DNA from 2 places in the Streptomyces sp. JL2001 genome. Region 1 is predicted to be linked to the other one. Evidence: riboswitches for the same ligand, from Rfam matches in the RefSeq annotation. Region 1 holds a riboswitch; the other holds the start of a gene.
The links. A riboswitch is a leader RNA that binds a small molecule or an ion and turns the genes downstream of it on or off. The one in region 1 is predicted to bind glycine.
Positions count from the first base shown of each region.

Region 2: it holds a riboswitch for glycine, as region 1 does, so the genes downstream of both, gcvT (glycine cleavage system aminomethyltransferase GcvT) here and gcvP (aminomethyl-transferring glycine dehydrogenase) in region 1, are expected to answer to the same signal.

Region 1 covers NZ_CP169421.1:6,596,364-6,610,700, reverse strand. The annotation lists gene ACE1OA_RS29515 (CPBP family intramembrane glutamic endopeptidase) at 1-76, opposite strand, end outside; gene ACE1OA_RS29510 (glutamate-cysteine ligase family protein) at 212-1,711, opposite strand; gene ACE1OA_RS29505 (hypothetical protein) at 2,193-2,789, shown strand; gene ACE1OA_RS29500 (DUF5999 family protein) at 3,135-3,341, shown strand; gene gcvP (aminomethyl-transferring glycine dehydrogenase) at 3,487-6,372, opposite strand; glycine riboswitch at 6,555-6,653, opposite strand; gene ACE1OA_RS29490 (PRC-barrel domain-containing protein) at 6,717-7,133, shown strand; gene ACE1OA_RS29485 (DNA polymerase IV) at 7,161-8,597, opposite strand; gene ACE1OA_RS29480 (MerR family transcriptional regulator) at 8,697-9,308, opposite strand; gene ACE1OA_RS29475 (bifunctional nuclease family protein) at 9,564-10,037, opposite strand; gene ftsR (transcriptional regulator FtsR) at 10,091-10,834, opposite strand; gene ACE1OA_RS29465 (FHA domain-containing protein) at 10,864-11,790, opposite strand; gene ACE1OA_RS29460 (DUF881 domain-containing protein) at 11,873-12,592, opposite strand; gene ACE1OA_RS29455 (small basic family protein) at 13,411-13,743, opposite strand; gene ACE1OA_RS29450 (DUF881 domain-containing protein) at 13,740-14,337, opposite strand, start outside.
Region 2 covers NZ_CP169421.1:2,413,302-2,427,638, forward strand. The annotation lists gene ACE1OA_RS10460 (enhanced serine sensitivity protein SseB) at 1-681, opposite strand, end outside; gene ACE1OA_RS10465 (AAA family ATPase) at 943-1,614, opposite strand; glycine riboswitch at 1,756-1,867, shown strand; gene gcvT (glycine cleavage system aminomethyltransferase GcvT) at 2,037-3,161, shown strand; gene gcvH (glycine cleavage system protein GcvH) at 3,262-3,642, shown strand; gene glyA (serine hydroxymethyltransferase) at 3,664-4,923, shown strand; gene ACE1OA_RS10485 (L-serine ammonia-lyase) at 5,081-6,466, shown strand; gene ACE1OA_RS10490 (hypothetical protein) at 6,603-7,016, opposite strand; gene ACE1OA_RS10495 (Imm50 family immunity protein) at 7,079-7,483, opposite strand; gene ACE1OA_RS10500 (hypothetical protein) at 7,480-7,851, opposite strand; gene ACE1OA_RS10505 (RNHCP domain-containing protein) at 8,107-8,520, opposite strand; gene ACE1OA_RS10510 (RNHCP domain-containing protein) at 8,520-8,882, opposite strand; gene ACE1OA_RS10515 (CopD family protein) at 9,110-10,021, opposite strand; gene ACE1OA_RS10520 (EF-hand domain-containing protein) at 10,104-10,319, opposite strand; gene ACE1OA_RS10525 (GNAT family N-acetyltransferase) at 10,414-11,052, shown strand; gene ACE1OA_RS10530 (YncE family protein) at 11,158-12,348, opposite strand; gene ACE1OA_RS10535 (polysaccharide deacetylase family protein) at 12,348-13,136, opposite strand; gene ACE1OA_RS10540 (ATP-binding protein) at 13,609-14,112, opposite strand; gene ACE1OA_RS10545 (enoyl-CoA hydratase/isomerase family protein) at 14,279-14,337, opposite strand, start outside.

The DNA of each region.
Region 1 (14,337 bases):
GTACCTTGCGCGGCAGCCCTTCGGGGGGAAACGAATCGGCGACCACTCGTTGATCCGACACCACACCTGTCTCCATTTCCCCATCGCGTTCCGGGTACGGAGATCATGCGTGACGGCCTGCCGCGGGCGCCATTCCTCAGGACTGTCCCGTCATCCGCGTCAAGAGAGCGCCGGACGTCGCCCGGCGCCCCCGCCCCGCCGTGCGCCCTGCTCAGTCGATGCCCACCGGCCAGGTGTGCACCGGCTCCCCCTCGTGCATCAGCTCGGCGTAGCGCCGGGTCGTCGCCGCCAGGGCGGCGTCGCGGTCCAGTCCCGACTCCAGCGCCTTGTGGAAGGTGTCGGCCTGCCAGGAGGCGCCGTTGACCCGTCGGCGGCACCGCTCCTCGATCACGCCCAGGTAGAAGTCCCGGTCCGCCGGTTCGATGTGCCAGGCGTCCAGGCCCGCGGCGGCCAGCGGCAGCAGCTCGTCCAGGACGAGCCGGACGGCCGGGACGCTCGCCACGCCGCCCGAGCGTCCCGGCCGGGGCCAGCGCAGCTCGGCCTCGATGCCGTACCGGCAGGCCGCGTCGAAGTTCGCGGCCGCGTCCTCGAACGGCAGTCGCTTCCAGACCGGACGGGTCTCCTCGGCCAGGCTGCGGACCAGGCCGTAGTAGAAGGCGGCGTTGGCGACGACGTCGGTGACGGTCGGCCCGGCCGGGAGCACCCGGTTCTCCACCCGCAGGTGCGGAACCCCGTCCACCCATCCGTACACCGGCCTGTTCCAGCGGTACACGGTCCCGTTGTGCAGGACGAGTTCCTGCAGCCGCGGCACACCGCCCTCGTCCAGGACGCGCAGCGGATCCTCGTCGTCGAGGATCGGCAGCAGCGGCGGGAAGTACCGGAGGTTCTCCTCGAACAGGTCGTACGCGGAGTCCACCCAGCGCTCGCCGAACCAGGTCCGCGGCCGTACGCCCTGCGCCTGGAGCTCCGGCGGCCGGGTGTCCGTGGACTGCTGGAACAACGGTGGGCGCGACTCCCGCCACAGCTCACGGCCGAAGAGGAAGGGCGAGTTGGCCCCGACCGCCGTCTGGACCGCGGTCACGGCCTGCGCGGCGTTCCACACCGACGCGAACCGGCCCGGGGTGACCTGCAGATGCAGCTGGACGGACGTGCAGGCCGCCTCGGGCACGATCGAGGTCGACGTGCAGGTCAGCCGTTCCACCCCCTGGATGTCGAGGGCGAAGTCCTCGCCCCGGGCGGCGACGATCTGATCGTTGAGAAGCGTGTAGCGGTCCACGTCCGAGAGGTTCTCGAAGACGAGATCGCCCTGCGCGAGCGTCGGCAGAATTCCGATCATGACCACGCCGGCATCGACTTCCCGGGCTTTGCGATCGGCATATCCCAGACCGATCCGGAGCTCCTCGGCGAGCCGGTCGAAAACCCGGCCGCCGATGCGGTGCGGGGCGATGTTAACTTCGAGGTTGAACATTCCCAGTTCGGTCTGGAAATCCGTACTCGCGATCCGGTCGAGCACGGCCGCATTGACCATGCGCGGCATACCGTCCGATCCCGCGAGATTGAGTTCGATCTCCAGGCCCATCAGATTCTGCGGCCGGTCGAACCTCTTCTCCGCCAGAAGCCTCGCGAGTCCCGCCAGACACTGCTGGAGCTTCCTGCGGTACCTCTGCCGATCGGACAGGCCGAACCCGTCTGCCACGACCTTCTCCCCCATGGAAGCGTCCCTCCTCGATTCCGGCGGCTGCGGCGACGGCCGCGCGTCACGGACGATGATGCCCCGGCCGACTGATCCATAACGTCTGTGCGACACCCCTCTTCGACGGTAGGCTGGGAGAAGCATCCGGCGGGCACATTCCACAGGCACTCGACAATGGACATATTCCGGAGTCATACGAGCCCGGAAGTAAGGGTCGTGAACCGGCCGTCCGCCGTGCGGGCAGCGTCGCAGGCAGGCGACGCGCACTCTTCATAAATCCTCGGAATCGCGGTAGAAATAAGGCCGGATGAAGCCTTGTCCGCAATATCGGCGACGGCTAGCGGAAACATCGTGTGAACACGTGTCGTATAAACTCCGCGAACGAGGCAGAGTGTTGGCGCCCGGCCGTGGATCCTGACTCCCCTCCGGCCCGGCAGCCGACAGCGCCGTCGTACCTGCCCACGCAACACCGTGTCTCCTGAGTGAGAGGCGACCCATCATGCTCCGACCCTCCCCGGCCCCTGCGCCGGCACTGCGCAGTGTCCTCGCCGCGCTCGGCTCCCCCACCGCCGTCCGCGAGGCGCGAACGCCCGCCCTCCGGTCCGCCCAGGGACCGCTGAGCCCCGAACTGCCCCTGCCCGTCCACGTCCTCGACGTACGGGACCAGGTCGTCCCGCCGGGGCACGCACCGCGCACCAGGCTCGTCGGCTGGCGCTTCCTGATCCGGGGACCCGAGCGGGCCGTCGCCGCGGCGGACACCATGCTCACCCCGGACGGCTGGACCTTCTCGCACTTCTTCGAAGGGCCCTACGTCACGGCCACCGAACGCGCCCTGCTCCAGGCCGAGACGCTGGCCACCCCGTACCAGCCGCGCCTGCTGTCGGTACCGGAGCTGTACATGCTGACGCTGTGGCTGCACGGCGACACCGCCGCGGACGGCACCTCCGCACCCGACCCCGCGGACCTGCTCATCCCGCTCGCGCCCGCGCCGCCGGGGATCGCCGCCCATCTGCCGCACCGGGTCGCCGACCTGCTGCCGGTCCTGACCCTGCGGCTCGCGCCACCGCCGCTGTTCGGCACTCCGGCGCCGGCCTGAGCCGTCACTCCGAGAGCCCCGAGCCCCGCGACCGGTCCGCGTCGCGGGGCACTGTTCTGCGCCCGGCACGTCGAACACAGGCGCCGAACGTACGCCTCGAACGCCTCCCCCCGGACGGACTAGCCCACCAGGGCCATAACGAACCACCCGAAGAGATGGCCCAGTTGACTTGAACCGCCCGGGCGGGTGATACGTCTTCATGCAGTAGGAAGAGCTGCCGCGAAATCCCTGCGGATCGACGTCCGTAGGGGAAGACTGGACCAACCGAACCGACCACGGGGAGCGGCCATGAGCACCGCGTCGAGCCGCAGGACACACACCACGACACAGCGAAAGAACCCATCCATGTGCCAGCACCAGCCCGCCTGCCCGACCGCCCACTCCGCCGACCGGGAGGCGGCCCGTCTGATGGCACACCACCCCGAGCAGGGCTGGAGCCTGCTGTGCAACGGCGTCCTGCTCTTCGAGGACACCGGTGAACTGCTGCCCGACGGGCAGATCATCGCCCCGCACCGCCCGCTGACGGCGGGCCAGGTGGCCCAGGCCGCCTGATCCCCCACGTCACCGCCGCGCACGGCAGCCACCGCGCGCGAGAGGCCGCGCGAGACCGCGGCCCCCGGCTCCGCCCCGTCCGGCGGCGCCCCGCACGACAAAGGGCCGGCCCGGAGAGAATCTCCGAACCGGCCCTCATTCATGCTCAGTTGTCGTACTCGTCCATCGGCGGGCAGGAGCAGACCAGGTTGCGGTCGCCGAAGGCCCCGTCGATACGGCGGACCGGCGGCCAGTACTTGTCCGCCGCGGACACGCCGGCCGGGAAGACCGCCTCGTCACGGGTGTACGCGTGGTTCCACTCGCCGCCCAGCGCGGCCGCGGTGTGCGGCGCGTTGTGCAGCGGGTTGTCGTCGGCCGGCCACGTGCCCGACGCGACCTTCTCGATCTCGCCGCGGATGGCGATCATCGTGTCGCAGAAGCGGTCGAGCTCGGTGAGGTCCTCGGACTCGGTCGGCTCGATCATCAGCGTGCCGGCCACCGGGAACGACATCGTCGGCGCGTGGAAGCCGTAGTCGATCAGGCGCTTGGCGATGTCGTCGACGCTGACACCGGTCGCCTTGGAGAGCGGACGCAGGTCGACGATGCACTCGTGGGCGACCAGGCCGGCCGGTCCGGTGTAGAGCACCGGGTAGTGCGGCTCCAGGCGCTTGGCGATGTAGTTCGCCGCCAGGACGGCCACCTGCGTGGCGCGCTTGAGGCCCTCGCCGCCCATCAGGCGGACGTACGACCACGAGATCGGCAGGATGCCGGCCGAGCCCCACGGGGCGGCCGAGATCGGGCCGACGCCCGTCTCCGGGCCCGCGGTGGGCTGCAGCGGGTGGTTCGGGAGGTACGGGGCGAGGTGGGCGCGCACACCCACCGGGCCGACGCCCGGGCCGCCGCCGCCGTGCGGGATGCAGAAGGTCTTGTGCAGGTTCAGGTGCGAGACGTCGCCGCCGAACCGGCCCGGCTTCGCGAGGCCGACCAGGGCGTTGAGGTTGGCACCGTCGACGTACACCTGACCGCCGGCGTCGTGGACCTCGGCGCAGATGTCGGCGACGTGCTCCTCGAACACACCGTGGGTGGAGGGGTAGGTGATCATCAGCACGGACAGCTCGTCGCGGTACTGCGCGATCTTGGCCCGCAGGTCCTCGACGTCGATCTCGCCGTCGTCGGCGGTCTTGACGACGACGACCTTCATGCCGGCCATCACGGCGCTGGCGGCGTTGGTGCCGTGCGCGGAGGACGGGATGAGGCAGACGGTGCGCTGGAGGTCGCCGTTGGCGCGGTGGTAGGCGCGGACGGCCAGCAGGCCGGCCAGCTCGCCCTGCGAACCGGCGTTCGGCTGGATCGAGACCTTGTCGTACCCGGTGACCTCGGCGAGGCGCTCCTCCAGCTCGGTGATGAGCGTGAGGTAGCCCTGCGCCTGCTCGACCGGCGCGAAGGGGTGCATCTGGCCGAACTCGGGCCAGGTCACCGACTCCATCTCGGTGGTCGCGTTCAGCTTCATGGTGCAGGAGCCGAGCGGGATCATGCCGCGGTCGAGGGCGTAGTCGCGGTCGGCGAGCTTGCGCAGGTAGCGCAGCATCGACGTCTCGGAGCGGTGCGCGTGGAAGACCGGGTGGGTCAGGTACGCGTCGGAGCGGAGCAGTCCGGCGGGCAGCGCGTCCTCGGCGAGGGCGTCCAGGGCCGCGACGTCGGCCTCGACGCCGAAGGCGGACCAGACGGCGGCGAGCTGGGCGCGGCCGGTGGTCTCGTCGCAGGACACGGACACGTGGTCGGCGTCGGCGCGGTAGAGGTTGACGCCGGCCTCGCGGGCGGCGGCCACGACCTCGTCGGCCTTGCCGGGCACGCGGACGGTGACGGTGTCGAAGAAGGTGTCGGTGACGACCTCGACGCCGCCGTCGCGCAGGCCGCGGGCCAGGATCGCGGCGTAGCGGTGGGTGCGCTCCGCGATCTGCTTCAGGCCGTCCGGACCGTGGTAGACGGCGTACATGCCGGCCATGACGGCGAGGAGGACCTGCGCCGTACAGATGTTGCTGGTGGCCTTCTCGCGGCGGATGTGCTGCTCGCGGGTCTGCAGGGCCAGGCGGTAGGCGCGGTTGCCGTCGGCGTCGACGGAGACGCCGACGAGGCGGCCGGGCAGCGAACGGGCGTGCTTGTCCTGGACGGCCATGTAGCCGGCGTGCGGACCGCCGAAGCCCATGGGCACGCCGAAGCGCTGGGTGGTGCCGACGGCGATGTCGGCGCCGAGCTCACCGGGCGAGGTGAGCAGGGTGAGCGCGAGCAGGTCGGCGGCGACGGTGACGATGGCGCCGAGCTCGTGGGCCTGGTCGACGACGGCCTTCAGGTCGCGCACGGCGCCGGAGGCACCGGGGTACTGGAGGAGGACGCCGAAGACGCCGCGCTCGGCGATCTCGGCCGGGATGCCCTCGCCGAGGTCGGCGACGACGACCTCGACGCCGGTCGGCTCGGCGCGGGTCTCGATGACCGCGATCGTCTGCGGCATGGTGTCGGCGTCGATGAGGTAGACGCCGTTCTTGACCTTGCCGACCCGGCGGGACAGCGCCATCGCCTCGGCGGCGGCGGTGCCCTCGTCCAGGAGGGAGGCGCCGGAGGTGGGCAGACCGGTCAGGTCGGCGACCATCGTCTGGAAGTTGAGCAGCGCCTCCAGGCGGCCCTGCGAGATCTCCGGCTGATACGGCGTGTACGCGGTGTACCAGGCGGGGTTCTCCATCACGTTCCGGAGGATCACCGGCGGCGTGAAGGTGCCGTAGTAGCCGAGGCCGATCATCGGGGCGAGGACCTGGTTGCGGTCGGCGAGGGTGCGCAGCTCGGCGAGGACCTCGGCCTCGGTGCGGGCCGCGGGCAGCCCGAGCGCCTCGGCGTTCTTGATCACGTCCGGCACCGCGGCGTCGGTGAGCTCGTCGAGGGAGCCGTAGCCGACCTGCGCGAGCATCTTGGCCCGGGCTTCGGCGTCGGGCCCGATGTGCCGCTGCTCGAACGGGATGCCCTGTTCGAGCTCGGAGAGCGGAGTGCGGTTGGCGGTCATGTACGGAGGCCTCCTGGTCGTCACGACCTGCGAGGGGCACCACGGCGCGGGTACCCGGACGGCCTCCCCCTCTGTCATCTCAACCTGAGAGTTTCACCGGCATGCCGAAGGAGCGCGCCGGCTTTCACCGTCGGTGAGGGCGGATGTCGACGGACGACTCCCGCCCTGCTTTCCAGAGTGACCTCGTCCGTGCGGTACAGGGGCCTGAGAGATTCCGGGGAGGATTTGCTCCTTCGGCGCCTCCGAAAGGTTTCTCCGGAGGACTCTCCCGCACGGGGTCAGCAGCCACAGCCAGCCTACCAGCGAGGTTCCGTTCCCCGTCGCTCAAGTGGCCGACATCCCAGATGTGCACTTTCGTAGTCCTTGTAGAGCAGTTGCGACCTGTTGGAGGGACCGTGCAGACCGACATCGATCCGCGCAGCCTGATCGGCCGCAAGGCGTTCGACCGCAACGGACACAAGATCGGCACCGTGGACGAGGTGTACCTGGACGACGCGACCGGAGTTCCCGAGTGGGCGGCGGTCCGCACGGGTCTCTTCAGCCGGGACGCCTTCGTCCCCCTGGAGCCGAGCGAACTGGTCGGCGACGGCCTCCACATCCCGTTCGAACGCGCCTTGATCAAGGACGCCCCCGACTTCGGCGTGGGCCGGCACCTCTCCCCCGAGCAGGAGCTCCAGCTCTACCGCCACTACGACATCGCCCTCCCCCCGCCGCCCCCGGACCGCGACTTCGGCCGCTTGGCGGGGCAGGGCGACGCCTGACCGCCCTCCCGGTCGCCGCGTCAAGGGTCAGGGCCCTCCGGGCCCCGGCCCTGTCCGGGCGGCCGCCACGCCCGTCGGCCCGCCCTCGACCAGGGGCAGCGGGTCCGCCGGCGCCAGGTCCGGGTCGTCGACGAGGAAGGTGCGCACCCGGCCCGGCGCCGAGCCCGGCTCCTCGAAGCGGACGGTGACCCGCCCCACTCCGCTGCCCTGCACCCAGCCGGCGCCGAACGCGGAGTGCCGCACGTCGTGGCCGGGTGCCCAGCGGCGCTCGGCGGCGGACGGCTCCGGTTCCGGCACGGCCGTTTCGGCCTCCCGTGCCGCCGGAGCGGTCTCCGGACCCGCCCCCGCCGTGTCCGCCGATCCCGGCCGCGTCCCCGTCTCCTCCGCCCGCGCCTCCGCCTGGGCGAAGAGGTCCTCCTGGGTGTAGTCCGCCAGGCCGCTCACGCCGACGCCGAGGAGCCGGATCCCGCCCGTCGTGTCCACGGACTCCAGCAGCCGGCCCGCCGCCTCCCGGACCACCACCGGGTCGTCCGTCGGTCCGCGCAGCGTCTCGGACCGCGTGAGGGTCGAGAAGTCGTACCGCCGCACCTTGAGGACGATCGTGCGCCCGGAGTGCCCGGAGCCCCGCAGCCGCCCCACACAGCGCTCCGCCAGCCGCTCGACCTCCATGCGGATCCGCAGCCGGTCGTGCAGGTCCACGTCGAAGGTGTCCTCGACCGAGACCGACTTCGCGTCCCGCTCGGCCACCACGGGCCGGTCGTCGTACCCCTGGGCCATCCGGTACAGGGACGTCCCGTGCGCCCGTCCGAGCAGGCGTACGAGTTCGTCCTCGCCCGCCTCCGCGAGGTCCGACACCGTGGTCATCCCGGCCCGCCGCAGGTGTTCCCCGGTCGCCGGTCCGACCCCGGGCAGGATCCGCACGGACTTCGGGCCGAGCAGCTCCCTCTCCGTCCCGGGTTCGATGAGCACGAGCCCGTCGGGCTTCGCCTCCTCCGAGGCGATCTTCGCGATCATCTTGGAACCCGCCAGCCCCACCGACCCCGTCAGCCCGGTGGCCCCGAGAATGTCCCTGCGCAGCCGCTCACCGGCCTCCCGCGCGCTCGCCGCGTCGTCGGCCGCGCCCCCGGCCTCCAGGTCCACGAAGGCCTCGTCCAGGCTCAGCGGCTCGACGAGCGGGGACAGCCGCCCGAGCAGTTCCATGACCTGTTCGCTGATCGCGCGGTAGAAGGCGAAGCGCGGCACGAGATAGGCGGCGTTGGGCGCCAGCCGGCGGGCCTGCCCCATCGGCATCGCCGAATGCACGCCGAAACGGCGGGCTTCGTACGAACAGGTCGCGACGACGCCACGGGGGCCGAGGCCCCCGACCACGACCGGCTTCCCGCGGAGACTCGGCTTCGCGGCCTGCTCGGCGGCGGCGAAGAAGGCATCCATGTCCAGATGCAGGATCGTCGGCGCGGCTCTCACATCTCCGATGCTCCCCTACGCCACTGACAATCGGACCCCGGCGCGGAACCGGGCTCCCGCCGACGCCCGGGCGCACGCGGGGCCGGGACACCCGCCCGCTCAGACGGCCCGGTCGCGGCGCCGTCGCGCGAGCTCGTCGCCCGGGTTGTGCCCGACGAGGGTCTCGCCGGTGTCGACGCGTTCCCCGTGCAGCTGTGACAGCGCCGACTCGACGTCGCGCCAGACCACGCCGACCGCGATGCCGAAGACGCCCTGCCCGCCCTGGAGCAGGTCCACGACCTCGTCGGGCGAGGAGCACTCGTAGACGGTCGCCCCGTCGCTCATCAGCGTCATCCGCTCCAGATCGCGGAAGCCGCGGGCGCGGAGGTGCTGGACGGCGGCGCGAATGTTCTGCAGCGCGACCCCGGTGTCGAGGAAGCGCTTGACGATCTTGAGGACGACGACGTCCCGAAAGCTGTAGAGCCGTTGCGTCCCGGAGCCGTAGGCGGGACGTACGCTCGGTTCGACGAGCCCCGTCCGGGCCCAGTAGTCCAATTGGCGGTACGTGATCCCCGCTGCCGCGCACGCGGTCGGGCCGCGGTATCCCACGGTGTCCGTACCCGCACCGGCATCCGTCCCGAGGTCGCCCGCCCTGCCGTGAAGCGGATACGGACCGCTCTCCGCGGGCGCCCGCCCGAGAGAGCCCCCTGCCGTACCGTCGCCGCTGCTCATCACGCCGACCCTCCGTCCTTGACCTGCCCACACGAAGGTAGGCAGTCACTCGGGGTGCGTCAACGATCGCCACACTCGGCACGCCGAGTGATAATCACCCTGAGAGTGGTTTCCCGTGTCTCTCTTCCGGGAAAGGCTACTCGAATGCTCTGACAGCACCCCGTCAACGGCAGTCGACTTCCGGCCATCGGAAGCGAGAGGCCGGCCCACCGACCCGGGACCGTCGAACGGTCGAGGATCAGCGGCCGGCCCGGCTCACTGGCTGTTGGTCCCGAAGTCCTCGGGGGAGATCTGGTCGAGGAACTCGCGGAACTTCTCCACCTCGTCCTCCTGTTCGTCCGGAATCGCGATACCGGCGTCGTCGAGCACACCGTCGCTTCCGAAGATCGGTGTACCCGTGCGCAGAGCCAGCGCTATCGCGTCGGAAGGTCTGGCGCTCACCTCGACACCGCTGGCGAAGACCAGCTCCGCATAGAAGACCCCTTCACGGAGATCCGTGATGCGGACCTCGGTCAGCTCCTGCCCCACGGCCTCGAGCACGTCCTTGAAGAGGTCGTGCGTCAGCGGCCTGGCGGGAGCCATGCCCTGCTGGGCGAAGGCGATCGCGGTCGCCTCCCCCGGTCCGATCCAGATAGGGAGGTACCGATCGCCTCCCACTTCACGCAGGAGCACGATCGGCTGGTTGGAGGGCATTTCCACCCGGACACCCACAACGTCGAGCTCGTTCACACAGCAACCCTAGGACGTGCCCGACCGGTTTGGGTAGTCGGGCCGCTCCAAGATCACGGCAGACGGAGCCCCAGGGCGGTCTGGACCAGGGCGGCGTGGAGCCGGACGGAGAGCCCGGCGAGTTCCTTCGCGGTGGCCTCCGCATGGGCCCTGGTCTGCGGGTTACGGTGCCGGCGCAAGGGTGCGACGACCTGTTCGACGAGCCCCGCCTCGCGGTCCGCGGCGGCCTTGACGGCTCGAAGGTGACGAGGTTCCAGACCGAATCTCCCCAGATCCGCGACAAGTCGCGCCACGGTGACCGTCTCGGCGTCGTAGCCGCCCTCGGGTCCCGGCGCCACGAGTCCGTACGACTCCCACTCCGCCAGCTCCGACTCGTCCACCTCGGCGGCGGCGAGCAGCTCGGCACGACCCACCCGTGCGGCGGTCGGCCGGTCGGGGTCACCGTCCCAGGCCCCGTCCAGCAGGTCCCGCTGCGGGCTGGGCGAGGGGAGCTTGACCGTCTCGCCCCGGGCGAGGGCGTCGAGATGCTCGCGGATGACCTTCAGCGGAAGATAGTGGTCCCGCTGCATCCGAAGGATCCGAGCGAGGCGCTCGACGTCCTCCGGGCTGAACTTCCGGTATCCGGAGGCCGTCCTCCGGGGCTCGACGAGCCCCTCGGCCTCCAGGAACCGGATCTTGGAGATGGTCACTTCGGGGAACTCGTCGCGCAGCTGGCTCAGCACCGTCCCGATGCTGACCAGCCGCTCTCCCGCGGCGGCGGTGCCGTGTCCGGCACCGCCCGTCGGTGTACGCAGCATGGACCTTCCCTGACGGCTTCCCCGAGGCGTCACACGCCCCGTTGGCTCGAGTAGAACACCAGCCGGTACTTGCCGATCTGCACCTCGTCGCCGTTGGACAGCACGACCGCGTCGATCGGCTCCCGGTTGACGTACGTGCCGTTGAGGCTGCCGACGTCGGCGACCACGAACGTGCCGTCGGGCTGACGGCGGAACTCCACGTGGCGGCGCGACACCGACGACGACTCGTCGTCCAGGAAGATGTCGCTCTGCGGGTGGCGGCCGGCCGTGGTCAGCTCGCTGTCCAGCAGGAAGCGACTGCCGGAGTTCGGTCCCCGACGCACCACCAGCAGGGCGGAACCCGGCGGGAGCGCCTCGACGGCGGCCAGGGCCTCGGGAGACAGCGACGGAACCGCCGTCTGTCCGGTGGCCTCGGAGTCGTAGTAGGCCTCGAGGCCCGAGATGGAGATCGTCGACGTGGTCTCGGAGGGTCGCTCCGGAGCGGCCCCGCCCCGCAGCGGCGCGCCGCAGTGGGAGCAGAACCGACTGTCCGCGGCATTGCGGTGACCGCACCTCGTACACACCGGCATGGACGGATCCTCCTGCCGCGGCTGACCCGCGGAGGCCTGGGTCGCGTACGGGTCGGGGGTGAACCCTCCACCCGTACTTGAGGTTGATGGTTCCCCGAAACCTATGCGGGCGGCACCGGCAGGGTCAACAGACGACGCGCCGTGTCCACCGACCTCGTCGCGGAACAGCGGGCGCTCGCCACCCTGCTCCTCACTCTGGGCATGACGCGGAGCGCGGTGCCTGGCGTTGCCGCCGTCCTCGCTTGCGCTCTTGCCGAACAACTTCGCAAACCACTTCACGGGCGATTCCCCTTGACTGAAACAGACCCGCCCGTGGGGCAGGACGAACCCTGACTCAACACACCTGCCGACCGGGACATCTTCACAACGTCCATACCCTCCGGACAGTTTCCACCACGCACCACGCTTGTGGTGCGGCGACCCCCCGCAACGTCATCCCCATGTCGCGCGACCGCCATCCGTCCCCGCCTCACTGCGAGGACGACTGAGCGTAGTCAGGCCGCTTCGCAGGTCGCAAGGCATCCACAATGATCTTCTCGGACCGGGCCACCGTGGCTGTGGCCTGCTCCTTCTCCAGCGTCTGCACGACGCCACCGGGGATGTTGAGCGCGGGCTCGAGATCCTCGGGCTTGCCGATGACCTTGAAGACGTACGGAGCGGTCACCTTCGTTCCATCGATCTGTATGTCACCGTCCCCGCCGGAGAAGTAACTGTCCGCGACCACCCGTACGTCGTTGACCTGGATCGCCTCCGCTCCGGCGGCCCGCAGTTCCTGGATGGCGTCGAGCAGCATGTCCGACTCGACCGCGCCGGAGCCGTCGTTGATCGTCAGCGTGATGCCCGGGCCCTCGGCGGCGACGGTGCCGGCGAGGATGCCGAGCTGGCTCTCCTTCTCCTGCGTCTGCTTGCGCGCCTCCTCGGCCTGGTCCGAGCTGGACTCCAGCTCGGAGCGCTGGCTCTCCAGGCGGGTCTTCTCGTCCTCCAGGCGCTGGGTGCGGTCGTCGAGTTCGTCGAGGATACGCACCAGGTCCTCCTGGCGGGCACCGCGCAACGCGCTGTTGTCGCTGGTGGACCGGACCTGGATGGCGAGTCCGAGGCCGAGGACGAACAGCAGCACGGCGACGATGAGTTGGGCCCGGCTGACGCGCGGCGGCCACAGCCCGGCGGCGAGCCGCTGCCGACCCGTCATCGCCGGCTCGGATTCCCCGGGAGCGGCCTGGACCGGGTCTCCGGAAGCGGCGGGCGCTTCCGCGGCGGTCTGGGCGGGCGGAAGCGGCCGGCCGACGGGGCCGCCGGGGCGGGGAGCCCCGGGGCCGGCGGGACCGGCGGGGGCTCCGTGGTCGGTGGGAACACCGGGAACGCCCGGGCGGGCGGGGCCTCCGTGGTTGCCGGGAGCTCCGGGGCCGGGCGGTGTCGCGGGGCCGGTGGGAACACCGGGACGAGCGTTGCCGACGGGACCCGCTGTGCCGGAAGGCGTTCCGGGGCGGGCGGGACCGGCGGGACGGCCCGGTGTCCCGGGTACGCCGGGGCCGGCGGGCACAGCAGGACGGGCGGGGCCTCCGGGCGCTCCCGCCCCGGCCGGTCCTCCGGGACCGGCAGGTCGGCCGGGCACGGCAGGTCGGCCGGGCACGGCGGGACCGGCGGGGCGGCCGGGCACAGCGGGGCCGCCGGGGCCGGTGGGTACTCCGGGACCGGTGGGAGCGGGCGGGTTGCCAGTGCCGCCGGGCACGGCGGGCCGGGTGGGGTCCCCGGTGCGGGCCGGTCCCCCAGGCGTCGTGGGGGCGGTCGGGGCGGAACCCTCGGCGCGGGCGTCGCCGTCCACGGGCGCGGCACCGTTCTCGGCGCCGGTCACGCCCTCGGGGCCGTCCGCGCCGTCGCGCCTCGTCCCCTCGTCGCCCTGCGCGTGCTTGGGGGCGGCGTGCTGCGGGGAGTGCTCGTCGCCGTGCCGGGGCGGATGGCCGCCGGCGTGCTTCGGCTTGTGCTCGTCGCTGTGGTCGCTCATCGGCCTCACGCCCGGAACACGTGCCGCCGGATGGCGGCCGCGTTGGAGAAGATGCGGATGCCGAGGACGACGACCACGCCGGTCGACAGCTGCGCGCCGACGCCCAGCTTGTCGCCGAGGAACACGATCAGCGCGGCCACGACCACGTTGGAGAGGAAGGAGACCACGAAGACCTTGTCGACGAAGATCCCGTCCAGCATGGCCCGCAGACCGCCGAAGACGGCGTCGAGGGCGGCCACCACGGCGATCGGAAGATAGGGCTCGACCACCGCCGGAACCTCGGGCCGGACCAAAAGTCCGACCACCACTCCCACGATCAGGCCCAGTACGGCGATCAAGATGTGCCCTTCCCTGTGTCGGCCGTGGCCCGCCCGGTGGGCTTGGCCGCCCCGGCTCCCCTCGGCTCTGCTGTGCGGACGATCAGGCTCGGCGCTGCCGGAAGCCGCACGTCGGCCTCGGCCGAGATGCGGGTCCGGATGCCGAAGTTCTCCTGCAGCGCGTGCAGGTACTGACCGTCGGCGCTGTCCTGGAACGCGGTGCTGAGCCGCTGCCCGTCCCCCACCGCGAGCACCGTGTACGGCGGCACCAGCGGCTTGTTGTCGACCAGTATGGCGTCGCCGGCGGCCCGGATCGCCGAGAGCGACGTCAGCCGCTGCCCGTTGATCGCGACGGCCTCGGCGCCCGACTCCCACAGACCGTTGACGATCCGCTGCATGTCCCGGTCGCGCACCCGGCCCGTGTCGGAGAACCCGCTGCTCTCCCGGGGACCGCCACCGCCCGAGTCGGTGCCCTTGGCGTCGTCGACGACGAGCTTCACCCCGGGACCGTGCACCGGAGTGGCGCCCGAGAGGAGCGCCACCAGCTCGGCCTGGTCGCCGCCGTGCTGCTCCAACGCCTTGCGCTGCCGCTCCCCGACCTCGCTCCGGATCTTC
Region 2 (14,337 bases), 4.2 Mb from region 1:
GTCCTGCGCAACGTCCAGCAGGATGAGATTGACCGGCCAGGCCACCTCGACCCGGCCGAGTGCGCGGCCGAGCGCGTCCAGGGGCGCGTTGCGGTCGACGCCGTCCCAGGTGGCGAGCTGGACGCCGACGAAGAGGGCGGGTTCGGTGCCCTCGACGCTGGCCAGGGCGCGCCGGGCGGTGACGACGACCCCGGTGGCGTCGAACTCGGCGGCCGCGGCGGAGAGGAAGTCGACCGGGTCGTCCTGCCAGTCGGGCTCGAAGAGGCGGACCCGGCCGCCGGTCGCGGGGCCGTCCAGCGAGGTGCGGCCGACCCGGCAGAGTTCGGCCACGGCGGGCGGGGGCAGCGGGGCGCCGACGGTGCCGCCGGGGTTCACGGCGATGCCGAGCTGCGGCGGCAGGCCGCGGGCGAACTCCCGGGCCGGGGCGACGGTGAAGGACATGTGGCTGCCGACACAGGCGAGGAACTGCTGCTCGGAGCTGAAGACGGGGACGTACGGGAGGCCGTCGATCTCCATCGTGGGCAGGTCGAGGTCGGTGCTGTCGGGGCCGCCGCCGTTCGGCAGGGGCACCCAGATCGGGCTCCGTCCGAGCACCTCGACGAGCCGGCCCCCGGCAGCGGGGTTGCCCAGTGAGGCGGCCAGCACCTCTTCGAGCTCGTTGCCCGGCCACGTAACGTCCACGGTTCTCGGTTCCCCTTCTCGCGCGAAGTCGTCACGCGCCCTCGGGGCAGAACCCTAACGCCGCCCTGACCTCGCCGTGGCCAGATACGCACGGAGCACCTCGGTCCGTATCCCCGTGCGCGCGCGTCGCCGCCGGTCCGCGGCCCCTCCGCGCGGCTCCTTACGGCCAGCCGCGCACGGTGCCGGGCCGGAATCCGCCGGGCCCGGGGCGTCCGTCCCCCCTCGCCCCCCCTGCGAATCCGTGGTGGATCCGCCGGGCTCTCAGTCCGCGTCGCGGAAGGCGATCCGGCGCAGCGCGTCGGCCGCGTCCCGGTCGAGGAGGGTCGCCGAGGCGCACCCCGGGGGCAGGCGGCCCGACTCCACGGCGCGCAGCAGGCGGCCGACGGCCCGGCGGTGCCGGGCGAAGGCGTAGCCGGAGACCCCGCGGCCCCGCTCGCGCTGGCCCTCGCGGGCGGCGGCGGGGGTGACGTCGAGCATGATCAGGTGCAGGGCGCGCCCTCTTCGGCGGGCCTCGCGGGCGAGCCAGGCGCGCACCCAGGACTGGGTGCCGCAGTCGTGCACGATCACGCTCCGGCCGGCACGCAGGTCCCGCCGCAGTCCGGCGTAGTGGGCGGCGCGGACCAGCGGGCGGTAGACGGCGTAGGGCAGGAAGCGCGGCATGAGCGCCTCCCAGCGCTCCCGGGCGTCCTGCGAGTCGACTCCCCGGCCCTCGGCCGCGCGGGCCATCAGGGTCGACTTCCCGCTGCCGGGCAGCCCGGAGACCACGACCAGGTCACCGGCGGCGAAGGTCAGCGCCCGCGGCCCGCGGCCGGCCCGCTCGCGCAGGTCCCGCAGCAGGGGCGCGGCCTTGGTGCGCCGGCGGGTCCTGGCCCGGGCGCGTCCGGCCGGCAGTCCGGTGTCGGCCGCATAGGCGCCGGTCCGCTGGAACGTCATCGCTACTCCCCCTGTCGGGCCCTTGGGGAGCCCTTGCCCAAGAAGTGTAAAGAAGCGGTAATGCGGCACAAGCGATTTGCCGATGAGACCCCGCGTGCAATGATGTGCGCGCCAAGCGCACACAACCGCATATCGGCCGCTCGAATCCGCGCGGGAGAGTCCTGGACAGGCTGTAGCACTGCTGTAGCAGTCCGGGCGCCGAAGGAGCAAGACCCTCCCTTGAATCTCTCAGGCCCCGTACCGCGTGGATGAGGCAGATCTGAAAAGCGAACCGCCCCGGCAGCACCGGCGCGGCTCCACCCAAGGTGCAAGCCGAGGATGCCCTCGGTGAACCTCTCAGGTTCCATGACAGATGGGGAGGATGTCCTCACCCGTCATGCATGTCGTGCCCTGCACGCCCCCTGGGACTTGGGAGCCACCCCATGAGCAACGCCCCCCGCCTGACCGCCCTCGATGCCCTGCATCGTTCGCTGGGCGCGACCATGACCGACTTCGCCGGCTGGGACATGCCGCTGCGGTACGCCAGCGAGCGCGACGAGCACAACGCCGTCCGCACCAAGGCCGGTCTCTTCGACCTCTCCCACATGGGCGAGATCACGGTCACCGGTCCGCAGGCCGTCGAGCTGCTCGACCACGCGCTCGTCGGCAACATCTCGACCGTGGGCCTCGGCCGCGCCCGCTACACGATGATCTGCCAGGAGGACGGCGGCATCCTCGACGACCTGATCGTGTACCGGCTCCAGGAGCAGGAGTACATGGTCGTCGCCAACGCCTCCAACGCGCAGATCGTGCTCGACGCCCTCACCGAGCGCGCGGCCGGCTTCGACGCCGAGGTCCGCGACGACCGCGACGCGTACGCGCTGATCGCCGTGCAGGGCCCGGAGTCCCCCGGCATCCTGAAGTCCCTCACCGACGCCGACCTGGACGGCCTGAAGTACTACGCCGGCCTGCCGGGCACGGTCGCCGGGGTCCCCGCGCTGATCGCCCGTACCGGCTACACCGGCGAGGACGGCTTCGAGCTGTTCCTGAAGCCCGAGCACGCCGAGGGCGTGTGGCGGGCGCTGACCGAGGCGGGCGCCCCGGTCGGCCTGATCCCCTGTGGCCTGTCCTGCCGCGACACGCTCCGCCTGGAGGCGGGCATGCCGCTGTACGGGCACGAGCTGACCACCTCGCTGACCCCGTTCGACGCCGGTCTGGGCCGGGTCGTGAAGTTCGAGAAGACGACGAACGACGGCTCCTTCGTCGGCCGCAAGGCGCTGGAGGCCGCCGCCGAGCGCGCCGCCACCAACCCGCCCCGCAAGCTCGTCGGCCTGATCGCCGAGGGCCGCCGGGTCCCGCGGGCCGGCATGCAGGTCGTCGTGGACGGCCAGGTCGTCGGCGAGGTCACCTCGGGTGCCCCGTCCCCGACCCTCGGAAAGCCGATCGCCATGGCGTACGTGGACGCGGCGCACGCCGAGCCCGGCACGCAGGGTGTAGGTGTGGACATCCGCGGCACCCACGAGCCGTACGAGGTCGTCGCGCTGCCGTTCTACAAGCGCGAGAAGTGACGTTCCCCCGGGCCGCCGGCGCCCGGGTCCATCTCACTTCGCGTCTCATCTGGCAAGACCCACGTTCATCAGCACTCCCCCGATCCAGGAGAATCAGGTCATGAGCAACCCCCAGCAGCTGCGTTACACCAAGGAGCACGAGTGGCTGTCGGACGCCGAGGAGGGCGTCTCGACGGTGGGCATCACGGAGTTCGCGGCCAACGCGCTCGGTGACGTCGTCTACGCCCAGCTTCCCGAGGTCGGCGACACGGTCACCGCGGGCGAGACCTGCGGCGAGCTGGAGTCGACGAAGTCCGTCAGCGACCTGTACTCCCCGGTCACCGGCGAGGTCGTCGCCGCCAACCAGGACGTCGTGGACGACCCGTCCCTGGTGAACACCGCTCCGTTCGAGGGTGGCTGGCTGTTCAAGGTACGCGTCGCCGAGGAGCCGAAGGACCTGCTCTCCGCCGACGAGTACGCCGAGTTCTCCGCCGGGAACTGAGACCCCTTAGGGATCGATTTCATGTCGCTTCTGAACACCCCTCTCCACGAGCTGGACCCCGACGTCGCCGCCGCTGTCGACGCCGAGCTCCACCGCCAGCAGTCCACCCTCGAGATGATCGCCTCGGAGAACTTCGCTCCGGTCGCGGTCATGGAGGCCCAGGGCTCCGTCCTCACCAACAAGTACGCCGAGGGCTACCCGGGCCGCCGCTACTACGGCGGCTGCGAGCACGTCGACGTGGCCGAGCAGATCGCGATCGACCGGATCAAGGACCTGTTCGGCGCCGAGTACGCCAACGTGCAGCCGCACTCCGGCGCCTCCGCCAACCAGGCCGCCCTCTTCGCGATCGCCCAGCCGGGCGACACGATCCTCGGCCTTGACCTGGCGCACGGCGGCCACCTCACCCACGGCATGCGCCTGAACTTCTCCGGCAAGCAGTTCAACGTGGTCGCGTACCACGTGGACGAGGCCGGCCTGGTCGACATGGCCGAGGTCGAGCGGCTCGCCAAGGAGCACCGCCCCAAGGTGATCATCGCGGGCTGGTCCGCCTACCCGCGCCAGCTGGACTTCGCCGAGTTCCGCCGGATCGCCGACGAGGTCGAGGCGTACCTGTGGGTCGACATGGCCCACTTCGCGGGCCTCGTCGCGGCGGGTCTGCACCCGAACCCGGTCGAGCACGCGGACGTGGTGACCTCCACCACGCACAAGACGCTCGGCGGCCCGCGCGGCGGCATCATCCTGGCGAAGAAGGAGTTCGCCAAGAAGCTGAACTCCTCGGTCTTCCCCGGCTTCCAGGGCGGCCCGCTGGAGCACGTGATCGCGGCCAAGGCCGTCTCCTTCAAGATCGCGGCCTCGGAGGAGTTCAAGGAGCGCCAGCAGCGCACGCTGGACGGCGCCCGGATCCTGGCCGAGCGCCTGGTCCAGGACGACGTCACCGCGCACGGTGTCTCCGTCCTCTCCGGCGGCACGGACGTGCACCTGGTCCTGGTCGACCTGCGCAACTCCGAGCTGGACGGCCAGCAGGCCGAGGACCGTCTCCACGAGGTCGGCATCACGGTCAACCGGAACGCGATCCCGAACGACCCGCGTCCGCCGATGGTCACCTCGGGTCTGCGCATCGGCACGCCGGCGCTCGCGACCCGCGGCTTCGGCGACGAGGACTTCCGTGAGGTGGCCGACATCATCGCGGAGACCCTGAAGCCCGGCTTCGACGCCGTGGCGCTGAAGGCCCGGGTGACCGCGCTCGCGGACAAGCACCCGCTGTACCCCGGCCTGAAGTAGTTTCGTACCCTTTTGTTCGTACGAATCTCCGGGGCACCGCGCACACTGGACTGTGAGCGCGGTGCCCCGACCCGTGTGCCTCCCGCGCGCGATGTACCTGCTCTGTTCTGCACCACCCCGGCAGACAACGGCGTCTACCACCCACAAGGAGTCCCCCGTGGCCATCTCGGTCTTCGACCTGTTCTCGATCGGCATCGGGCCGTCCAGCTCCCACACGGTGGGCCCGATGCGCGCCGCCCGGATGTTCGCGCGCCGCCTGAAGAACGAGGGTCTGCTCGCCCACACCGCCGCGATACGGGCCGAGCTGTACGGCTCGCTGGGAGCGACCGGCCACGGCCACGGCACCCCGAAGGCGGTCCTGCTGGGCCTGGAGGGCGACTCACCGCGGACGGTCGACGTGGAGACGGCGGACGACCAGGTCGAGCGGATCAAGTCGAGCGGCCGGATCAACCTCCTCGGCGCGCACGAGATCCCCTTCGACTTCGACGAGGACCTGGTCCTGCACCGCCGCAAGGCGCTCCCGTACCACGCCAACGGCATGACGATCTTCGCCTACGACGCCGAGGGCGCGCCGGTCCTGGAGAAGACGTACTACTCCGTCGGCGGCGGCTTCGTGGTGGACGAGGACGCGGTCCAGGGCGAGAACCCGATCGTGCCGGACGACACCGTCCTGAAGTACCCCTTCCGCACCGGTGACGAGCTGCTGCGGCTGGCCCGGGAGACCGGCCTGTCGATCTCCGCGCTCATGCTGGAGAACGAGAAGGCCTGGCGCACCGAGGAGGAGATCCGGACGGGTCTCCTGGAGATCTGGCGGGTCATGCAGGCCTGCGTCTCGCGCGGCATGTCCCGCGAGGGCATCCTGCCCGGCGGCCTGAAGGTCCGCCGCCGCGCCGCGAACACGGCCCGCAAGCTCCGCTCCGAGGGCGACCCGGCGGCGCTCGCGATGGAGTGGATCACGCTGTACGCGATGGCCGTGAACGAGGAGAACGCGGCCGGCGGCCGGGTGGTCACCGCCCCGACGAACGGCGCGGCGGGCATCATCCCGGCGGTCCTGCACTACTACATCAACTTCGCGGCCCGCGGCTCCTCGCAGGAGGAGAAGGACGACGACGTGGTCCGCTTCCTCCTCGCGGCGGGCGCGGTCGGCATGCTGTTCAAGGAGAACGCCTCGATCTCCGGCGCCGAGGTCGGCTGCCAGGGCGAGGTCGGCTCGGCCTGCTCGATGGCGGCCGGCGCGCTGGCGGAGGTGCTGGGCGGCTCCCCCGAGCAGGTGGAGAACGCGGCCGAGATCGGCATGGAGCACAACCTGGGCCTGACCTGCGACCCGGTCGGCGGCCTGGTCCAGATCCCGTGCATCGAGCGCAACGGCATGGCGGCGGTCAAGGCCGTCACGGCGGCCCGCATGGCGCTGCGGGGCGACGGCAACCACCTGGTCTCCCTGGACAAGGTCATCAAGACGATGAAGGAGACCGGCGCGGACATGTCGGTCAAGTACAAGGAGACGGCGCGCGGCGGCCTCGCGGTGAACATCATCGAGTGCTGAGGCGGTGGGCCCTGTGACCAGGGTGTTTTCGCCTTGCTAGCCGAAGGGCCCGGAACCGTGGAGACGGTTCCGGGCCCTCGGGCGTTTCCCCCGCCCGCGCCGACGAGCGGCCCGCCCCGGCCCCGGTCACGACGGCTCAGTCCCGGTGCGAACTCTCCCGCGCAGCGGTGAGCTCGCCCAGGGTGCGCATGATTCCGTCGAGGTCCTCCAGGGCCCGAGCGCAGAACTCCTGATCCCGGGCCGCCTCCGCCACGCGTTCGTCGAAGGCCGGCGACGCCGCCGGGTTCGGGCCGTCTCCCAGGATGCGCGCCGGGGCGAGGAGCCAGTTCCGTCGGGACGCGTCCACGCGCCAGTCCACCTGGGTCGGCGTCGTCCGGACGGCCTCCTCGACGGTCCGGAGCTTCTCGGGCCCCGGCCGGGCGAACCGCCAGCCGGCATAGGGCACGTGAAGGCGTCCGTGGTCCGGGTGAGGCCCCGCGCTGAGCTTGAACCACTCGAGGACCCCCATACGGCTGAGGGTCTCGCCCGCCAGGTGGAAGCGAGTCGGCATGAGTCCGATGACCTTTCTCGTCGTCGCCCGGTCGTCGTAGCCCGCTGAGCCGCCTTTGCTCCTTACGCCGAACCGGCCGCTCCTCCCGTCCTGTAGCCGGAAATCTGTGCGATGTACACGACAGCAGCGGATGCCTGAAGCTGGACCGAATCCGAGCAGATCTCCACTGCCACCCCGTCTCCGCTGCTCAGGACGATGTCTACTACCGGGTCCGATGTGAATCCGGTCAGCGAAACTGTTCGTACGCCTGCAAGCGCCATCGTCACCTGGACGGTGTCGAAACCCTGAACCGACCATTTCTTCGGCGGTGTCTCCGGATAGGACGGCATGTCGAAACGTAGCGTCAGCAGCGGGCCCTCTCTGCTGAAGTCGACTGCGTGGAGGGGCACGGATGCGAGCTCTGGCGGGTGCCCACCGTAGATCTTCTCGATCCCCACAGGGTTGGTGAGAAGTGAGGTCCAGCTCATCGTCGCTTCCCCTCCTCCCGCGCGACCGCGAACCGCGCCGGCGCCTCCTCGCCCGAGAAGGCACAGATCCGCCGCACGCCGCTGACATCCGCGGTCCACAGGCTCCCGTGCTCGTCGAACGGCACCAGCACCGCGGTACGGCGGAGTTCGCCGAGCAACTGCGCAAACTCCCGCCGCGCGCCGGCCGCCCCGTCTGCCGGCCGCGTGTCCGGCGCGTTCGGTGCTGTTGCCACCGGCACCGACAGAGTCGGCTTCGAACTCGGCTCCGACCGTGGATCCGACGGGGTGGCCGGATCCCTCGCAGCCGCCGGATCGACCAGCCGCGCGATGCGTCGAGGCGTGGACACGTCGTCCCCGTTGTCTGTCACTCGGACCATGCTGTCACGTGATCATTCCCAGGAGCAACGAAGAACTTCGACGTTGAGCGACGCCTGATCGGCGGAATTCCACCGGACCGAGCCACTTGCGCTGTGGCTGACGGGAGCTCATCTCGGCGCCCACCGGGCGCCCCGCCCCACTCGACGGGAGGGCAAGGCGCCCCGCGTCGTCCCTGCGTCCTCTCCGAGGCGCGCAGGCCCCGCCCGGGCGGTCGTCGCGGGCAGGTGCGACCGCCCGGACCGGGCCTACAGCGTGAGCAGCGCCTCCCGGACCGGGGGGCCGAGGTCCGTCAGGGGGCGGACCGCGAGGCGGAGCAGGGCGAGGGGGTTGTCGTCGCCCGCGATGCGGTTCGCGCTCAGCTCGCCGCAGGACAGGCACGAGTGGATGATCATCCACTCGCCGTCCGTCCGGACGGACATGCTCAGCGCCGCCATCCGCCCCCGGCACTCCGCCGCCCGGTCGCCCGGTATCCGCCGGTCGACGTGGAGGCTGGTGAGACAGTGCGGACAGTGGTTGCGGTGGGCGGTGCCCGGTGCGGCCAGCGGGACGTCGAGCCGGCAGCCGACGCAGCGGAAGGCGTCGCCGGCCTCGCCGCCCCGGCCGTGCAGGACGTCCTTGCGCCGCTGGGGACGGCGTCCGGAGCCCGTGCGGCGCGCCATCACAGCTCCCCGAAGACTTCGAGGGGGAACGGCGGCTGGGCCAGCGGCCGGACGGCCATGCGCATCAGGATGAGCTGGTTGTCGTCCGGGCAGACCGGGCTGGAGGTCAGTTCGTCGCAGCGGGTGCAGCGGTGGATGACCATCCAGTCGCCCGTCCTCAGCACGGCGATGGAGATCGGCGACATCCGCGACCGGCAGTCGGAGGGGCCGCCCTCGACGTGGTCCTGGACGTGCTGGGAGTGCAGACAGCTCGGGCAGTGGTTGCGGGGGACGCCGTCCGGGCCCAGCGCGGCGACGGTCAGGCCGCAGCGTACGCAGGCGAAGGTGGCGGTCCGCTGGATGTTCGGGGAAATGGATGACACTCGGGGTGACTCCTGGCTGAAGGCGTGACGCGTGGACAGCAGGAGGAGGCCGAGCGGGTCCTCGGGGACGAGGTCAGCGGCGAGGAGCGCTCGGCTCGGTCCGGGTCATAGATCACTCTTTCGGGGCCGACGGGCCCAGGTCGGTACGGCAGCGGTCGGGACGGCGCGACGGTACCGGGGCGGGCGCGGCCGGGGCCACCGGTTTTCGGGCGGGCCTGGCCCGGGGGTCACGCCGGGCTGAGCCAGTGCGGGTCCGGCACCACCGTGAGGACGGCGGAGACGAGCACGACGGCGGCGAGCACGCCGAGTTCCGTCCGAGCCGGTGTCCGCGCGTCCCCGCCCCGCAGCATCCGGCGCCGTGCCGTCAGCGCGAGCAGGCTGGCCAGCCCGACCAGACCCAGTTTGACCAGCAGCACCCTGCCGTACGCCGTACCCAGGACGAGGTCCGGCGGCAGGCGGCGCAGGGCCGAGCAGGTGCCGGTGACCACGAGCGCGGCGTAGAGCCAGGCCGCCGTGCGGGCGTAGCGCGCGAGGACGGCGCGCCCGCCGCCGCGCAGCCGCATGGTCCGCAGCACGTGCAGCAGAGCGCCGAACCAGAGCGAGGCGGCGGTCAGGTGCACCACGGTGAGGGCGGCGCCGATCGCCGGGCCGGTCGCCTCGGGGTGGGCGCGCAGCGCCTCGGCGAGGACGGCGACGCCGAGGGGGCCGAGCGCGAGGGCGGGCCGGCGGCCGGTGGCGCAGAGGGCGGCGAGGACGAAGGCGTTGGCCGTGACGAGCAGCAGCCGTCCTTCGCGCATGCCGTACACGGTCGTGAGGCCGAGGCCGCTGACGGCGGAGAACAGCAGCAGGAGGCCGGCCGTGGCGGCGGCGCCGAGCAGGGCGGCGGCCGGGGACCAGCAGCGTGGCAGGGGGCCTTCGCCGGCGATCCGGGCACCGGCGAGTTCGCCGAGGTGGATCGCGAACGCGGCGAGGACGAACAGCCTCAGCAGGGTGGTGGTGCCCGCCGCGGGGATGCGGAGCTCGCCGGTGCCCGCCTGCGCCAGGGCGGCGCCGAGAACGGCGAGCGCGAGCCCGGCGAGCGCGGCGAGCGTCGCCGCGGTCACGCGGGCCGGGGTGACCACGGGTCCGGGGGGCGTCACCGGACGATCGTCACCGAGGGCCGGACGGGCGGCAACTCAACGGCGTACGCACGTGGAGCGGCGCCCGTCCTCGCCCGGCGGCTCAGGCCTTGTTGAGGTGGGCCCAGAACTCGTCCCAGGACAGCTTTCCGTCGCCGTTGGCGTCACGCTGGTTGATGAGGGCCTCGGCGACCGTCTCGGTGACGTGGAAGTCACCCAGCTGCGCCATGACGCTCTTGTACTCCGTGGCGGTGATGAGGCCGTCCCCGTCCACGTCGAACCGCTCGAATGCCTTGCGTGCCGACTCGATGTCCGCCACTGTTTCCGCCCCTTCTCGGTGCTTCTCTGACGGGGGTCAGATTAACCGGCCGCCGGGCGGCCTCCGCCCTCGCCCCATACCGGATCATGGAGGTATGAGCAGCGACGTGGCAGACGTACTGGCCGATGCGGCGCGCGGGGTGTTCCCGGCGCCGGACGGGTCGACGGCCGTGGTCCCCCCGCCCGACCCGCGGGACGCCGGGGTCCTCGCCTTCACCGCTCATTCGGTGGTCTTCACGGACGAGGACCCGGAGTGGGTGCGGGCGGAGCTGGCGGCGACTCCGGGGGATCCGCTGGCCGCGTCGATGAACCCGCGGTTCCTGGCCGCGCTGCTCACGCGCACGGGCCGGCACATGAACACCATCGACCTGCTGACGGTCGCCGACGCCCTCCCCGGCGCACCGGGGCTGCCGCTGCGGGCGATCGAGGACCCGGACCATCCGCGGGTGGTGCGGGCGAGGAAGTACCGGGACGACGTCCGGGTGTGGGCGGCGGACGGCGGGGTCCTGATCCTGGGCCGGGGCGTGGCCGGCCGCTGGGAGGCGGCGATCGAGGTCGACGAGGAGGTCCGCCACCGCGGCCTCGGACGAGCCCTGGCGCGGGCCGCCCGGCATCTGACGCCGGACGGGGTCGTCTGGGCCCAGCAGTCGCCGGGCAACGCCCGCAGCGTCCGGGCGTTCCAGGCGGCGGGTTACCGTCCGGTGGGCTCGGAGGCGTTGCTGATCGCCGGCTGAGGCCCGGCGTCGCCGCCGCGCCCCGCGAAGACCGGTTCCCCGGGGAGGGGTCCGCGGCGGGGGCGGGCCCGGGAGGTCCGGGGCCGCCCTCTCCGCCGCGGCCTCTCAGCGGAAGACGCCGGTGTGCCCCAGGGAGTAGCGGCCCGGCTGGGGGTAGACGGCCAGGCCGTGGGGGCCTCCGCCGACCGGGATGCGGGCGAGCTGCTTTCCGGTGCGGGTGTCGATCGCGTAGACCTCGGAGTCGTAACGGCCCGACAGCCAGAGCACCTTGCCGTCCGCGGAGACACCGCCCATGTCCGGGGATCCGCCGTCCGGCAGCCACCACTTCTTGGTCAGCCTGTTCTGCCCGAAGTCGAAGACGGAGACGGAGCCCTCGCCGCGGTTGGGCACGTACATCTCCTTGGAGTCGCGGGAGACGTAGAGGCCGTGGGCGCCCTTGCCGGTGGGCAGGAGGGTCGGCTGGGTGAAGGCGTCGCCGTCCAGGACCCACATGCCGTGGGCCATCATGTCGGCGATGTAGAAGGTCCTGCCGTCCGGGGAGATCTTCACGTCCTGGGGCATCGCGCCCTGGAAGGGCAGCTTCTGCTGTCCGATGACCTCCATCTTCTCCGTGTCGACCTTCAGCAGTTCGCCGGAGAACTCGCAGGAGACGACGAAGTACCGCCCGTCGGCGGAGAAGTCGGCGTGGTTGACGCCGTAGCAGGACACCGGGACGGTCTTCCTCTTCTCCATCGTGTGCGGGTCGCGGAAGACGAGTTCGCGGTCGAGGGAGGCCATGACGACGGCGTACCGGCCGTTGGGCGTGAAGTAGAGGTTGTACGGGTCGTGGACCTCGACCGGCTTGCCGGCGACACCGGTGGCCGGGTCGATCGGGGTGAGGGTGTGGCCGCGGTTGTTGTTGACCCAGAGGGTCTTCAGGTCCCAGGAGGGGACGACGTGCTGCGGCTGGACGCCGACCGGGATCGTCTCGACGACCTTGTAGGTCGCCGGGTCGATGACGGAGACCGTGTTGGAGTTGGTGTTGGGCACGTAGACCCGGCTGGGGAAGTCCTTGACCACCGGCGAGAGCCGGTTCGGCCGGTCGGCGGCGTAGACGTCCTGGGCGTCGAGGACCGGCGGCATGCCCGGGAGCCCGGCCGGGGCGGTCTTCTTCGGTGCGGCCGGGGGTGGGGCGGCCTCCTTGCGGGGCCCGCCGTGGGCTTCCTCCGACGTCTTGCCGGGGGTGCCGCAGCCGGCGAGCGCGGCCAGCAGGGCGGCGGCGAGGAGGCACGTCGATCGTGTGGTGAGAGGCGGCATCAGGTCAGCAGCTCCGTGGTCGTCACCGCACGCAGGCCGCGGCGGTCGAGGTCGGCGAGGAGTCCCGGCAGCGCGGCGACGGTGTCCGCGTAGCCGAAGTGGAGGCTCACCACGGATCCGTTGCGGATCCGCCCGGCGACCTGCGCGACGACGGCGGCGGCACCGGGCGAGGTGAAGTCGAGGGAGTCGACGTCGTACGACAGGACGTGCGGGTAGCCGGCCCGGCGGGCGGCCCGCTGGACGGCCGGGGCGGCGTGCCGGGTGCGGGAGGGGCGGAACCAGGTGCCGACGGAGCCGGTGAGCCGCCGCAGCCGCTCGGCGCAGGCGGCGATCTCGCCGTATGCCTGCTGCTCGGTCATCGCGTTGACGTCGAGGTGGCGCTGGGTGTGGTTGCCGAGGTCGTGGCCGCCGTCGAGGATCCGCCGGGCCATGTCGGGATGCCGGTCGAGCCATTCGCCGACGGCGAGGACGGTGACGCGGGCGCCGGCCCTCTCGGCCTCGGCGAGCAGGGAGCGTGCGACGGCGGGGTCGCCCTGCCCGTGGAACGTGAGGGCGACCCGGGGACGGTCGCGGGGGCCGGTGGCGATCTCGGCGGGCAGTCCCGGGAAGCGGCGGGGCGCGGGGGCGGCGGCGGGCGCGGCGGCGGGGCTCCGGCCGGGGGCCGAGGGCTCGGGGGACCCGGAGGGCTCGGGGCGGGGGGCGTCCGTACCGCAGGCGGTGGTGAGCGCTCCCGTGAGGGCGACGGCCGCACCCGCCCGCAGCGCGCCGCGGCGGTCGGTCAGATGCACGGGACCATTTAAGTGGCGTTCTGTCCGAATTATTACGATTAGGCCAATTCAGGACGTTTGCAGGTCGCGATCATGACCAGCCCGAACCGTGTCGCTCATGGAAACAACCGATGAACGCCATACTTATTCATCATTTACAAGGTGAGTGCTCAGCATCACCAACGATTCACCGTCGAAACGTCCCCATAGTGCCCGTTTTATCCGGGTAAGGACTTTTGGCGGTACGGCTCCCCGTCTGCCATAGTCGGGGACACGACCCCCATTGACCCGGGCCAGGTCGCCTCAGCCGCCGTGGATACACACCCCTCCGATCCACGGCGCTCCTCACAGAAGCCCCCACGCGCCCCACCACGGCGGCCGGGGGCTTTTGTGCGTCCGGGGGGCGGCCACACCCGCGGCGGCAGAGGCGGCCGACGGGGCGCCGGCCGGAGCGGGGACAGCGGCCGGAGCGGGGACAGCGGCCGGAGCGGGGTCAGCGGTCGGAGACGCGCATCTCGAACCAGGTGGTCTTGCCGCGCGGCTGCAGGTCCACGCCCCAGCGGTCGGAGAGCTTGTCGACCAGGAAGAGCCCGCGGCCGCTGACGTCCAGCTCGTGCACGGGCATGAGGCACGGCAGCCCGCGCGAGGGGTCGCGCACCTCGATCCGGATCCAGCCGCGGCGGCGCAGCAGGCGAAGCCCGAAGACGCGCGCGCCGGTGTGCCGGACGGCGTTGCCGACGAGCTCGGAGACGAGGAGGACGGCGTGCTCGGCGATCTGCGGGGTCAGCCCCCAGTGACGCAGGACGACGCACTGCGTGAGCCTGCGGGCGATGGCGGCGGACTCGGGACGGGACGGCAGCCGGACATCCTCCTCGGCCGGATTGCCGTACAACTCCATTGCCTTCAGGGCCCGTTCGTCCTCGACGGCCGGGACCCACCGAGCGGCGGTCGCACCCCCGTGCTGCCGCGGTTGTTCCGTACCCTCCAGGCCCGCCATGCCCCCCATCATGGCCGGACCGGGCCCGGCGCGGGGGCCGTTCCGGCGTAATCGCCCGTCCGGAATCGACAATGACGGGGATTCCGATCGGCATATGCCAGGGGCAGGCCGGGGCGCATGGGGGGCGCGCGAAGCATGTGTGCCGCGCGCCCCCACCCGGCCGGACTCAGACGAACTTCGCCTTGCCCGGGCCCTCTTCGACGAAGCTGCGCATGCCGCGCTCGC